2 regions of the Chthonomonas calidirosea T49 genome follow, and region 2 is predicted to be linked to the other one. Evidence: riboswitches for the same ligand, from Rfam matches in the RefSeq annotation. Region 2 holds a riboswitch; the other holds the start of a gene.

Region 1 (5,803 bases), 420 kb from region 2:
TGGCTCTGCTTACCGGCTAACGCTCAAAACGATCCGTTTCTCGGCCCTAATCGCTATCCGCAATACCGTAATCTATCTGGGCTGGCAGGTGGAGGGTTTGGCGTGGATGCCGAAGGCTATCCCTCGCTGGTAGGGCCAACAGCTTACTCTACCCCCATCGCCTATGTGCCCGGACACGATCAAATACGGATATTGGGCGCAAAAATGAGCTTCACAAGCCTGCCAGATGTTCGCGTCGGTCACACAAACGGTAGCGGCGTTTTCCTCTATGGGCACACCTTCGGTCGCATGAACGTCGCCTTCTCCGACCTCATTAAAAGCTCACAATGGGATCAAGCGCTTAACCTACAGCTTGGCTGGATACCTTCCTCTCCTACCGAACCTGCTTTCTCTGTGGGCGTTCAAGATATCTTTGGGCATGGCGGAGCCGCCGGAGAAGGAATTCCCGGCGATGCCGCCTCCACCCGCTCTGTGTTTGCCGTTGCCACATGGTGTGTGCCCTGGCACCATCCGCTCTATTTAAGCGCTGGCATCGGCAGCTGCCGATTTCGCCAGGGGTTTGCATCCGCAAGCATGCCCTTAAGCCGCGGGCTACGCGGCTGGATCGAATACGACGGATTCGGATTCAACGAAGGTCTCCTCTTCGCGACCTGGAAAACGAAGATGGGCGTCCGTGCTGAGACGGACTTCACGGTGGGCTTTATTCGCGGCCGCTATTTTCTTTTAGGTGCCGGCATCGGGTTCTAAAGGCCTCGCTTTAAGGAGCGGGCGCACCGCCGTTAAAAGCCGGTCGGCCACAGCGCTTTTCGGCAACAAAGGTAGCGGCTCCTGACGCCCATCCGGCCACAGCAGCGTCACCACGTTGGTGTCCTTCTCGAAACCGGCCCCTTCCTGGGTGACGTCGTTGGCAACAATGAGATCGAGCTGCTTTGCCTCAAGCTTATGACGGGCGTGCTCTAGCAGGTTTTCTGTTTCGGCAGCAAAACCCACCACGACCTGGTGGGGGCCTTTTTGCCGAGCCAACGTGGCCAAAATATCGGGGGTGGGGCGTAGAGTGAGAACGATATCGCCATCTCTCTCCGATTTTTTGAGCTTGTGGGGTGCCCTTTGTGCCGGGGTATAGTCCGAAACGGCAGCTGCGGCTATGAAGAGATCGCACATCTGGAAGTGGCTTTGGCACGCTGCAAGCATCTCGTGGGAGGTCTCTACCCAAACCACGTTAACGCCAGGCGGCACAGCAAGGCTGGTGGGGCCGCTGATCAGGGTGACCTTTGCCCCACGGCGCTGGGCGCGCTCCGCGATGGCGTAGCCCATCTTGCCGCTCGATCGGTTAGAGAGGAATCGCACGGGGTCGAGTGGCTCACGTGTGGGACCGGCTGTCACCAAAACATGAACGCCCGTGTAATCGCGCAGCGGGAGCAGCGTGTCCACTACGCGCCGAACAATGGTGTCCGGCTCGGCAAGCTTGCCGACACCTACATCCTGACAGGCAAGCAGGCCATACTCCGGTTCGATCATGTGAACTCCACGCTCTTGCAAGAGGCGTAGATTGGCCTGTGTGGCCGGATGCTGCCACATCACCGTGTTCATGGCCGGAGCCACAAGGAGCGGCGTAGAGGTAGGCACGGCCAGAAGGCAGGTGGTGAGCATGTCATCGGCAAAACCGTGAGCCATGTGCGCCAAAATATCGGCGGTGGCCGGTGCCACCAACACCAAATCGGCCGATTGTGCCAGCTCAATATGGGCAATGCGGCGCGCATGAGGCTCCTCAAACACGTCGGTAAGGACGGGATTACGGGTGAGGGCGCGAAAGGTGGCCGGCCCAACAAACTGCGCCGCTGCTGCAGTAAGAACCACGTGCACGTCGGCCCCCAGTTTCCCGAGACGACTGCAGATATCGGCCGCTTTATAGGCGGCGATGCTTCCGGTAACCCCTAAAAGAATCGACTTTCCCGCAAGCCACGTCTCTTCGGTGCTCATGCGTTTCGTATCCTTAAGCGTTCGGCGAGGACGATAGCACGGAGTCCCTCGCAGGCCGTTTCCACGAAGTCGTTGACCACATAGTAGTCGTAGCGCGGCCAAGCCGCCAGCTCCTCAAGGGCGATGCGAAGTCGCTCTTCGATGCGCTCCTCGCTCTCTGTCCCTCTTTGAGTCAGGCGACGCCTCAGCTCTTGCAGAGAGGGCGGAGCTATAAAAATCAGGATCGCATCCGCAAATAGCCGCTTTACCTGAAGGGCTCCCTGCACCTCGATTTTCAATACGACGTCTAAGCCCTGTTGAAGTTGCTGTTCCACCGGCGCTCTAGGGGTTCCGTAATAGTAGCTTCCGTAGCGCGCATATTCCAAAAACTTTCCCTCCTTGATGGCCTCTTCGAACTGCTGCGAAGAGAGAAAGAAATAGTCTTGGCCGTCTCGTTCTCCCTCGCGCGGTGGGCGTGTTGTGGCGCTGATGCTGCGGACGACCCCGGGCGTTTGGTTCAGAACCTTCTCAATAAGGGTATCTTTCCCTACTCCGGAGGGGCCAGATACCACAAGAAGGTTCCCACGCCGCCGGGGCGGCAACAAAAGCGCCTCGCTGGTTGGTTCGTCGTCTCCCATGATGCAAGCAGTATAGCACAATCCGAAAAAGGGGTGCACGAGCTTTCACCACTTGACAGAGCCGACGTTTTGCGCTACATTGAACCTTGGCGATGGAGGCCGCCAGGGCGCTTGTTTTTGCTGCCCAAACCGCTCTCTTTTGAGCTGATGGCTCCTAGCTCACACTCTGATCAATGGCCTTGTGGTGGGCCTAGGAGGAGAGAATGTTAAAAAGGCTGCGTCTTGGTGCCGCCTGGCGGAACATCGCCTCTTTGGTGCAATGGCGTCTCCGAAAGCGCCGTGTGGATAAGCATCTTCTGTTTTACGATCTCTTCTCTGCAGTCCAGCAGCCAGGATGTCCCCTCTGCCGTCTCGTTGCCGATGCTGGGGCGCGTCGCCTCGCTTACCTCTTTCATGAGGAGGTAAACGACCCGCCCACACGGCTACGACTGCGCGCTTCCCTCGGTTTTTGCCCACGACATGCCCGACAATCCGCCCACCCTGGAAACGCGCTTGGCTTGGCTATCATCTATAAAGACCTGGCGGAACGCGCTTTAGAACGCCTTCAAAGCCGAGATCGCTCCCTCTTTCAGCAAGGTTGCCCAGAATGTGAGGAGGAGCAGCGCGACGAGGAGCGCTTTACGCAAGCCCTTGCTATCAGCTTGCTCGAACCCGAACTGCAATCGGCCTACCTCAAAGGGGATGGGCTGTGCATGCCCCATTTACAGCTGGTTGGTCGCTGGGCCCCGCCGGAAAGCTGGCGTTTTCTGCAGAGGGCGGAGCAAGAGCGCTTGCACCGACTGGCCGAAGAGCTTGGCGAGTTCATTCGTAAAAACGACTATCGTTTTAAAGACGAGCCGATGGGCTCCGAGCGTAACGTGTGGCTGCGTGCGCTTTGTAAGCTTTCAGGCCTGCAGCATAAGGAGGGAGATGCACTGTGAGCCACTCGCTCTTCACCTCCACATTTCGCCTGGCCTGCAGCCAGCCGTGTTGCCCTTTCTGCTGGATGCAAGACGAGGATGAACGGCGCTATCTACGCTCCCTCCTTCATGAGTACACGCTCGCGCCCGATATTCATGCGCGTCTGTCGGCCTCCGCCGGCTTTTGCCTGCGTCATGCACAGATGCTTGTCGAAACAGAGTGGGCCATGGAGAGAGATGGTCTAGGCACAGCAACCCTCTATGAAAGCGTGCTGAGGCAACTAGAAGCCGTGACGGCACTGGCGCTCGAAACCTCCTCGAAGCGCCCGATGCTCCGCAAATCGGAACCAGATGAGACGATCAGGCGCATATTGGCAACGCTACGCCCGCAAGAAACCTGTCTAGCATGCCAACACGGTCGCCAAAATGAGCAGTTTGCACTGAAAAGTTGGGTCGAGTATCTCTTGGAAGAGGGGCTTGAGGCCAACTTAGCCCAAACCTATCTGCAGGCGTGGGGCGTCTGTTTTCCGCATCTACTGCGCTTGTTAGAACAAAGACCCTCCTTGGAGGTTGCCAGGTGGTTGTTGAGCGACTTTCAAAGCAAACTCCGGCAGCGTTCTGAGCGATTGGAAGCCTACATTCATAAGCATGACGTACACCATCGCCACGAGCTAAGGGAGGAGGAACGCCTTGCATGGATAGAGGCCGTTGCGCTAACGGTGGGCGACTTCCATAAAAACCTCAGAGGTGTTCTATGACCGACGGACATAAGCGTCACCTCATGGCGACACTTTTGGCGATAGAAGAGGCAAGTCGTCAAATCGAGCAGGTCGCCCGTGAGGGGCGTAGCCCTTCTGGCAATAACAGGCTCACCCCCCTCGATCCTGCCTCTTGGGCGGTTTTTGCCGACGCGTTACAGCATATGTACGTCGACCTACAGGCCTGCATAAAACAGCTTTTGCCGCAGGAGCTGGCCGAGCAGGAACATCGGGAGGGGTTGTCGGTAACCCTCTACTGGCTTTCGGTGCTGTTGCTGCATCTAGACGAAGAGATCGTTGAGGATCTAGACCCCAAAAAGACGATACCAAAGTTCGGGCCTCTGGAGCCGGCAGAGCGTGAAGCGCTTGAGGCGGTTGTTGCCCGCCTCCATGAGGCCGTCGAGCGGATGCGCCGGCAGATTGAACGCCTTCGGCACCCATCCGAGCAGGAATAGCACACGGTGGGGATGAAAGTAAAAGAGAGCTTAGAAAGGAGGAAGAGCGTTCCGAAATTGAAGACCTATCGCGTTGGAGTGGCCTGCATGTCGCACGACCATGTGTGGGGCGAGCTGCGCCTGTGGCAACAGCAGCCCAATGTGCAACTGGTTGCAGGCGGAGATGACGAGCCAGAGCTTTTGACCAAGCTGGAGAGGGAGTTTGGCGTGAAGCGCCTTTATCCTTCATGGCAGGAGATGCTCGATGCCGAAGAGTTGGACATTGTGCAGATAGCAGGAGGCAACAGCGAGAGCGCCGACATCGTGGAGGCGGCAGCGCAACGCGGCCTTCATGCGGTTGTGGAAAAGCCGATGGCCGCCACGCTTGAACAGGCCGACCGTATGTTACAGGCCGCAGAGCGTGCCGGTACCTTGCTGCTTATCAATTGGCCAACCGCTTGGGCCGCCTCGTGGCAAGAGTTAGAACGGCGCGCTTTAGCCGGCGACATAGGCGAGATCCGCTATGTGCGCTATCGTAGCGCCCATAACGGCCCCATCGCCATAGGGTGCAGCCCCAACTTCGTGCGCGACCTTACCACCCCAGAGATCAACGGGGCCGGCGCCCTTATGGACTACTGCTGCTATGGTGCTAATTTGGCCGCTCGCCTGCTGGGGCGTCCGGAACAGGTAACCGGACTGCGAGGGGTTTTTGGTACAGAGCCGGCTTATGCCGCCTCCGACGACAACGCGGTGATCGTAGCCCGCTACCCCCACGCCTTCGCCGTCTGTGAGGCGAGTTGGACGCAGCCCGTAGGCTATATCGAGACCAACCCCCTGCTTTATGGTAGTGAGGGTGCCTTGGGCGTTTGGCATGGAAAACTGATTCTTCAACGGCCGGGCAAACCGCAAGAGACCATTGAGCCTCCACCAACAGTCGCTCCACGTCGTTCGGCCCCAGAGTATCTGCTGCACTGCCTTGAAAATGGGCAGAAACCAGAGGGCTTCTGCTCGGCAAAGGTCAGTAGGGACGCGCAGGAGATTTTGGAGGCCGGTTTGCGCGCTGCAAATAGCGGCCTACATCAATCGCTGCCGCTTTAGGTAGTATCTTTGGTTGT
Region 2 (5,803 bases):
GGTGAAGATCTCGATAAGGAGCGCATGGGGCTTTCGTCCGTCAATCAGATGGCAGCGAGGAACCCCGCCCTCGATGGCCGTGATGCAGGCCTCCAGCTTAGGTATCATCCCTCTATCAGCAGCACCGGTGCGCAACATCTCCTCTGCGCGAGCAACATCCATATCCACGATAAGGCTCGATTTATCGTTGTAGTCGGCATAAAGCCCCTCGACATCGGTGAGAATCACCAGTTTGGCCGCCCCTACGGCGGCGGCAATATGCCCCGCCACATGATCGGCATTCACATTGTAGCTCTCACCATCGGGGCCTATGGCCACCGAAGAGACAACGGGAATATAGCCCCTCTCCACCAGCAGATTAAGAATGCCGGGGTTCACCCTCGCCACTTCGCCCACATACCCTAAATCGCCCTTCGGCGAGTGCATCTTGCAGGCCACAATCAGGTTGGCATCTTTGCCGCTCAGCCCAACGGCCTGCGCCCCCTGACGGTTTAGCAATGCCACAATGGACTTGTTGGTCTTTCCGGCCAGCACCATCTCTACGATCTCCATCGTGGCCGCATCGGTCACCCGTAGCCCACCCACAAAGGTAGGCTCGTACCCCATCTGTTTCATAAGGGCGCTAATTTCAGGGCCGCCACCGTGCACGAGAATAGGGCGTATCCCCACATAGTGAAGCAGCGCGATGTCTTGCATCACCTGCTCTTTCAAAGTCTCATCAATCATGGCGTTCCCGCCATACTTTACCACCACGATCTTTCCGTAGAACTCACGGAAATAGGGTAAAGCCTCAATCAACACATCGGCAGGGGTTTGCATCAGTGAACTCTCACGTATGGTATTCGGCGTTGATTCGGACATAGTCATAGCTGAAATCGCAGGTATACACCGTTGCGCTCTCCTCGCCAATGCCCAAGTCGAGCGTAACGGTGACCTCCCTCCCTTTCAGATAGGCGTGGGCGCCCTCCCGATCGAAAGGCACCGAGCTGCCCTGAGCGCAAACCCTGTAAGGCCCTATGAACCCCTCTATCCGGTTGGGGTCAAGATGCACACCCGAACGCCCGGCAGCGGCCAACAGCCTACCCCAGTTCGGATCGCACCCAAACAGCGCTGTTTTCACTAGAGGCGATTCGGCAACCGTTTTAGCCACCGTTTTGGCCGCATACCTTGTAGGCGCCCCTTGCACCGTTATGGTGACCAGCTTCGTGGCCCCCTCACCGTCGCGGGCGATCTCTTTCGCTAGCGCCGTGGCCAGGCGCGTAAGCGCCTCTACAAAATCTTCAAAAGCCTCGCCTTCGCGCGATATTTCCGCCTCACCCATGCCAGAAGCGAGCAGAAGGCACATGTCGTTTGTGCTGGTATCGCCATCTACGGTAACAGAGTTAAAGGAGGGCTCTACGGCGCGGCGCAAAGCTTCCTGCAATAGAGGGCCGGGGAGCCTAGCATCGGTGGTGAGAAATGCCAACATAGTAGCCATGTGGGGGGCGATCATACCGGCTCCCTTGCACATGCCTCCAAAACGGATAGGAGCTACCCAGTGATTGGAATCGACCAAAACAGCCCGATATTTGGGAAAAGTGTCGGTGGTCATGATAGCACGGGCGGCACGGGCATCGGCTTCGGCAGAACGCTCCAAGCGTTCGACCGCCTCAGGAATGCCTTTTTGCAACCTATCCATCGGTAATGGATGGCCAATAACGCCGGTAGAGGCGGTAAGCACGGCATCTGGCGCCACGTCCAGAAGGCGCGAGGTCCACTCCGCTAAGTTGCGGTTATCCGTCTCTCCGCGCTCTCCATTGCAGGCATTGGCGTTGCCGGCGTTGATCAGCACAGCACGCGCCACACCGCTGCTTCGCACAACGCGACGCGAGTAGCGCACACAGGCGGCCTGCACGTAGTTCGTTGTGAAAACACCGGCGACAGTGGCCATGCTATCGGACACGAGCAGAGCGAGGTCATCCCCTTCTGTCTTCAACCCGCATCGTACGGCGGCCACCACAAACCCCTCTGGGTAGGTTACCCCAGCCAACTCTTCCTTCCACAACGTGATCATGGCCAAAGGCCTCCCGAATCCAAACCAGCCGTCTCTTCAAAATGACACATCAAATTCATGTTCTGGATGGCCTGCCCCGCCGCACCTTTCACCAAGTTATCAATGGCGGAGACCACCGTTACCCGATTGGTGCGATCGTCTACCGCCAAACCGATGTGGCAGTCGTTGGAGCCATAGGTTCCTTTCGTAGAGGGCAGTCGATCGGTGAAGACGACGACAAACGGGGCCTCTTTATAGAACTCGATGTAAAGCTCCTGAAGCGCTTTGGTCGTCTGCGGTGATCGGAGTTGGGCATAGCAGGTGGCCAGAATGCCTCGCGTCATGGGAATGAGGTGAGGGGTAAAGCTGATACGCAGTTGAGGCAGGCCGGCCACATCGGCGAGCACCGCCTCGATTTCAGGTGTATGGCGATGAGTGCCCGCGATCTTATAGGCGCTCACGTTTTCGTTTAGCTCTGAGAAGTGGTAGTCGAGACCGAACTTCGAGCGACCTGCGCCGGACGCTCCGGATTTAGCATCCACGAGAATCGAGCTCGGATCAACCAAATTCGCTTTCAACAAGGGAGCCAAAGCCAAAATGGCCGCCGTAGGATAGCATCCTGGGTTGCCGACAAGTCGCGCCTTTTCGATCTGCGCGCGGTACAACTCGGGGAGGCCGTAAACGGCTTCCCGGTTCCATTCGGGGCAAGCGTGCGGCTGCCCGTACCACTGAAGGTAGGTCTCCGTGTCACGGAAACGGAAGTCGGCAGAGATATCAATGACGCGGCACCCAGCGGCCAGCAGCTTTGGAGCCAAGTGCATAGCCTTGCCGTTCTCTTGAGCAAGGAACACCACATCACAAGAGGTGAGGAGGCCTTCATCCATATCGGCAAAGCGCAACTCGGTGTAGCGTGAAAGCCCAGGAAACGCCTCGCCCAACAGCTTGCCGGCATATGTGCCCGAAAATGCGCACCGCAACTGAACGTGGGGATGCCGTAGAAGCAGCCGCAATAGCTCACCGCCCGCATAGCCAGAAGCCCCCACGATTCCTACGTTAAGCATTATCTACCCCTTTGTCAAGCGCCTGTCAGAAGCGCAAAAACGATCAAAAGTCCGGCACAATTTACGGCATGAGATAGAAATCTTACCGCAGAGAGCCTCTTCAAGTCAACCGGTAACAAAGCAAAAACCATCTGTCTTGCGGTCAAGCTCACGGGGCTTGCGAATGTGTATATTTGATGATCTCGCAGTCTCGGACGGTAATAAGCCCTTCCTGAACCATCTCATCCAGAATCGGCAGAAAACCGTTGATACGCTCCGGCTGATCGATGATCTCAATGCGAATGGGTAGGTCGGTTGAGAGGTCGAGAAGCTTACTGCGATGGATGCGCGAGTTGGCTCCGTAACCGACAACCCCCTCCAGAACGGTGGCCCCGGCCAAACCTTCCTGCCGAGCGCGCTCCACAATGGCCGCATAGAGAGGCTTTCCATGCCACTTATCCGAACTGCCTATATAGATTGTGAGCACTTTGCCAATACCTTCTATCTTCATATCCTGCTACCTCCTAAACCGTTCGGCCTAAAAGCAACAAAGCACACACTCTTCCTAGATAGACCGCGAGAAAACCACCTAGAACGCTTCCGACCACATAGCCGCCAAGACGTAGCCACTCCCCATCGGAGACCAGGCCTAGCGAGTCGTTTTCGAAGGTCGAGAACGTGGTGTAGGCCCCAATGAACCCGATGGGAATGAGCAGCGTCCACCGCCTATCCCATACTAAAAGCTGCCCCAATGTCACCATAAACCCCAAGACGAAGGAGCCGGTAATGTTGATCACGAGGGTTCCTGCCGGAAACCCATTAACGTGCTGCTGAATCCATACTCCTAAAAAGTAGCGGGCGTTGGCGCCTAAAAAACCACCTACTCCCACATAGAGCATACGGAGAAAGACATCCTTCATTCTCTTAGACGAATCCTCCTCTATATGAGTTTTCCTCTACGTCGCGCGGAAGCCAGAGATACAAAAAACCCCTGATCGGCGCAACGTATCCGACCAGGAGCCATTAGCCTACAAAGCGGCGGTTCAGACGTCAAAACGTCTCGGCGGCCTCCATCACCGTTATCCATGGGTACCTATAAGTTTACCCTAGGACTCCCTTCAAGTAAAGACCGGCCTTTACGAAAAAACTTTCCGCTTCTAAAAAGGCCCCGGATAGTTTAAAATATCAGAAACCTTTCAACGAGGGCATCATGGCTTCTCCGCTCATTCGTTCCGGTATGAACGCCGATTTGGGAGGAACGGTACGTTGGCGCGTTCTTCCGCCACAGCCCGCCATCGAACAACGCCTTCTCAAAGGCGGCGATCTCCATCCCATCGTCGCGCGACTTCTGGCGCAACGCGGCATCGAAACAGTGGAAGAGGCGCACCGTTTTCTCCATCCTCATCTCGATCATCTGCACGATCCCTTCTTATTACCCGACGTAGAGCCTGCCTGCGTGCGCATCCAACAGGCCCTACATCGCCACGAACGGATTCTGGTCTATGGAGATTACGATAGCGATGGAGTGACCTCGGCAGCCCTATGGACTCGCTTGCTGCGCCGCCTCGGCGCTGAAGTGGAGGTGTTTGTACCGCATCGCAAGAGAGACGGTTACGACATCCGGCATGCGGCGATCGCACAAGCGAAGGCTCGTGGCGTGCGCCTCATCATCACAACCGACTGCGGCGTTCGCCGTGTGGAGGAGGTTGAATACGCGCGTCAGCTTGGAATAGATGTCATCATCACCGATCATCATTTGCCCCCTGAAGTTCTGCCGCGTGCCGTTGCCGTCGTCAACCCACATCGTGCCGATTCGCGCTATCCGTTTCCCTATTTAGCGGGCGTGGGAGTGGCGTTTCGTTGTGGCGAGGCCCTTGTTCGCCATCTCGGCCTAAAAGTGGAGAGCTATCGCCAAGCCTTTCTAGACCTCGTGACGATCGGCACCATCACCGACCTTATGCCCTTACTCGACGAAAATCGCGTGCTTGTTACCTTTGGACTTCAGCAGCTGCCTTACACCAAGAAGCCAGGTCTTCAGGCACTCCTTGAAGTAAGTGGGGTTCAGAAGCCCCAGGCAGAGGAGAACGCCCCCCTCCTCACGGTGCGCGACATCGGCTTTAGCCTTGGCCCCCGCCTAAATGCGGCGAGTCGTGTGGATGAAACAAAACCCGCTCTCGATCTCCTGCTGACCAGCGATCCGGGCGAGGCAAGGCGCCTCGCAGCCCTGCTGGATGCACAAAACCGCACCCGTCAGGAAGAACAGAAACGGATCTTTCAAGAGGCCATACAGCGAGTGCAGCAAGAGGGTCTGCACGAGCGAGCCTGCATCATCATCAAGGGAACGGGCTGGAGCAGCGGGATCATTGGCCTGGTGGCAGGCAAGCTTACCGAAGCGTTTCATCGCCCCTCCATTGTACTGGCATTGAACCCGCAAACCGGCGAGGGACGCGGTTCAGCGCGCTCTATCGAGGCCTTCGACCTCGGTGAGGCTCTTGAGCTGTGTCGTCCTCTCCTTATTGATGGAGGAGGCCATGCCCATGCTGCTGGGTTCTCCATTCGCCTTGAGAACGTTGCCGACCTTACCCAGCGAATGGAGGAGATCGCACGCCAACGCTTAACGGAGGAAGATCTACAACCCGTTCTCGATATAGATGCCGAGCTCAGCCCTCATCAGATTGATGAAAGGCTTCTGGAGCAGCTTGAGGGCATGGCCCCGTTCGGCATGGAGAAC

The links. Region 2 has a riboswitch for fluoride ahead of crcB (fluoride efflux transporter CrcB). Riboswitches for the same ligand answer to the same signal wherever they lie in the genome.
Region 1: another riboswitch for fluoride. It lies ahead of CCALI_RS15185 (DUF6062 family protein); the one in region 2 lies ahead of crcB (fluoride efflux transporter CrcB).

The regions. Positions count from the first base shown of each region.
Region 1 covers NC_021487.1:2,124,669-2,130,471, reverse strand. Annotated here, with positions in the region: gene CCALI_RS08835 (hypothetical protein) at 1-747, shown strand, start outside; gene coaBC (bifunctional phosphopantothenoylcysteine decarboxylase/phosphopantothenate--cysteine ligase CoaBC) at 724-1,980, opposite strand; gene gmk (guanylate kinase) at 1,977-2,597, opposite strand; fluoride riboswitch at 2,677-2,761, shown strand; gene CCALI_RS15185 (DUF6062 family protein) at 2,801-3,517, shown strand; gene CCALI_RS08815 (DUF6062 family protein) at 3,514-4,254, shown strand; gene CCALI_RS08810 (hypothetical protein) at 4,251-4,709, shown strand; gene CCALI_RS08805 (Gfo/Idh/MocA family protein) at 4,767-5,786, shown strand.
Region 2 covers NC_021487.1:2,548,045-2,553,847, reverse strand. Annotated here, with positions in the region: gene argB (acetylglutamate kinase) at 1-819, opposite strand, end outside; gene argJ (bifunctional glutamate N-acetyltransferase/amino-acid acetyltransferase ArgJ) at 830-2,053, opposite strand; gene argC (N-acetyl-gamma-glutamyl-phosphate reductase) at 2,050-3,093, opposite strand; gene CCALI_RS10630 (DUF190 domain-containing protein) at 3,242-3,583, opposite strand; gene crcB (fluoride efflux transporter CrcB) at 3,597-3,992, opposite strand; fluoride riboswitch at 4,080-4,159, opposite strand; gene recJ (single-stranded-DNA-specific exonuclease RecJ) at 4,283-5,803, shown strand, end outside.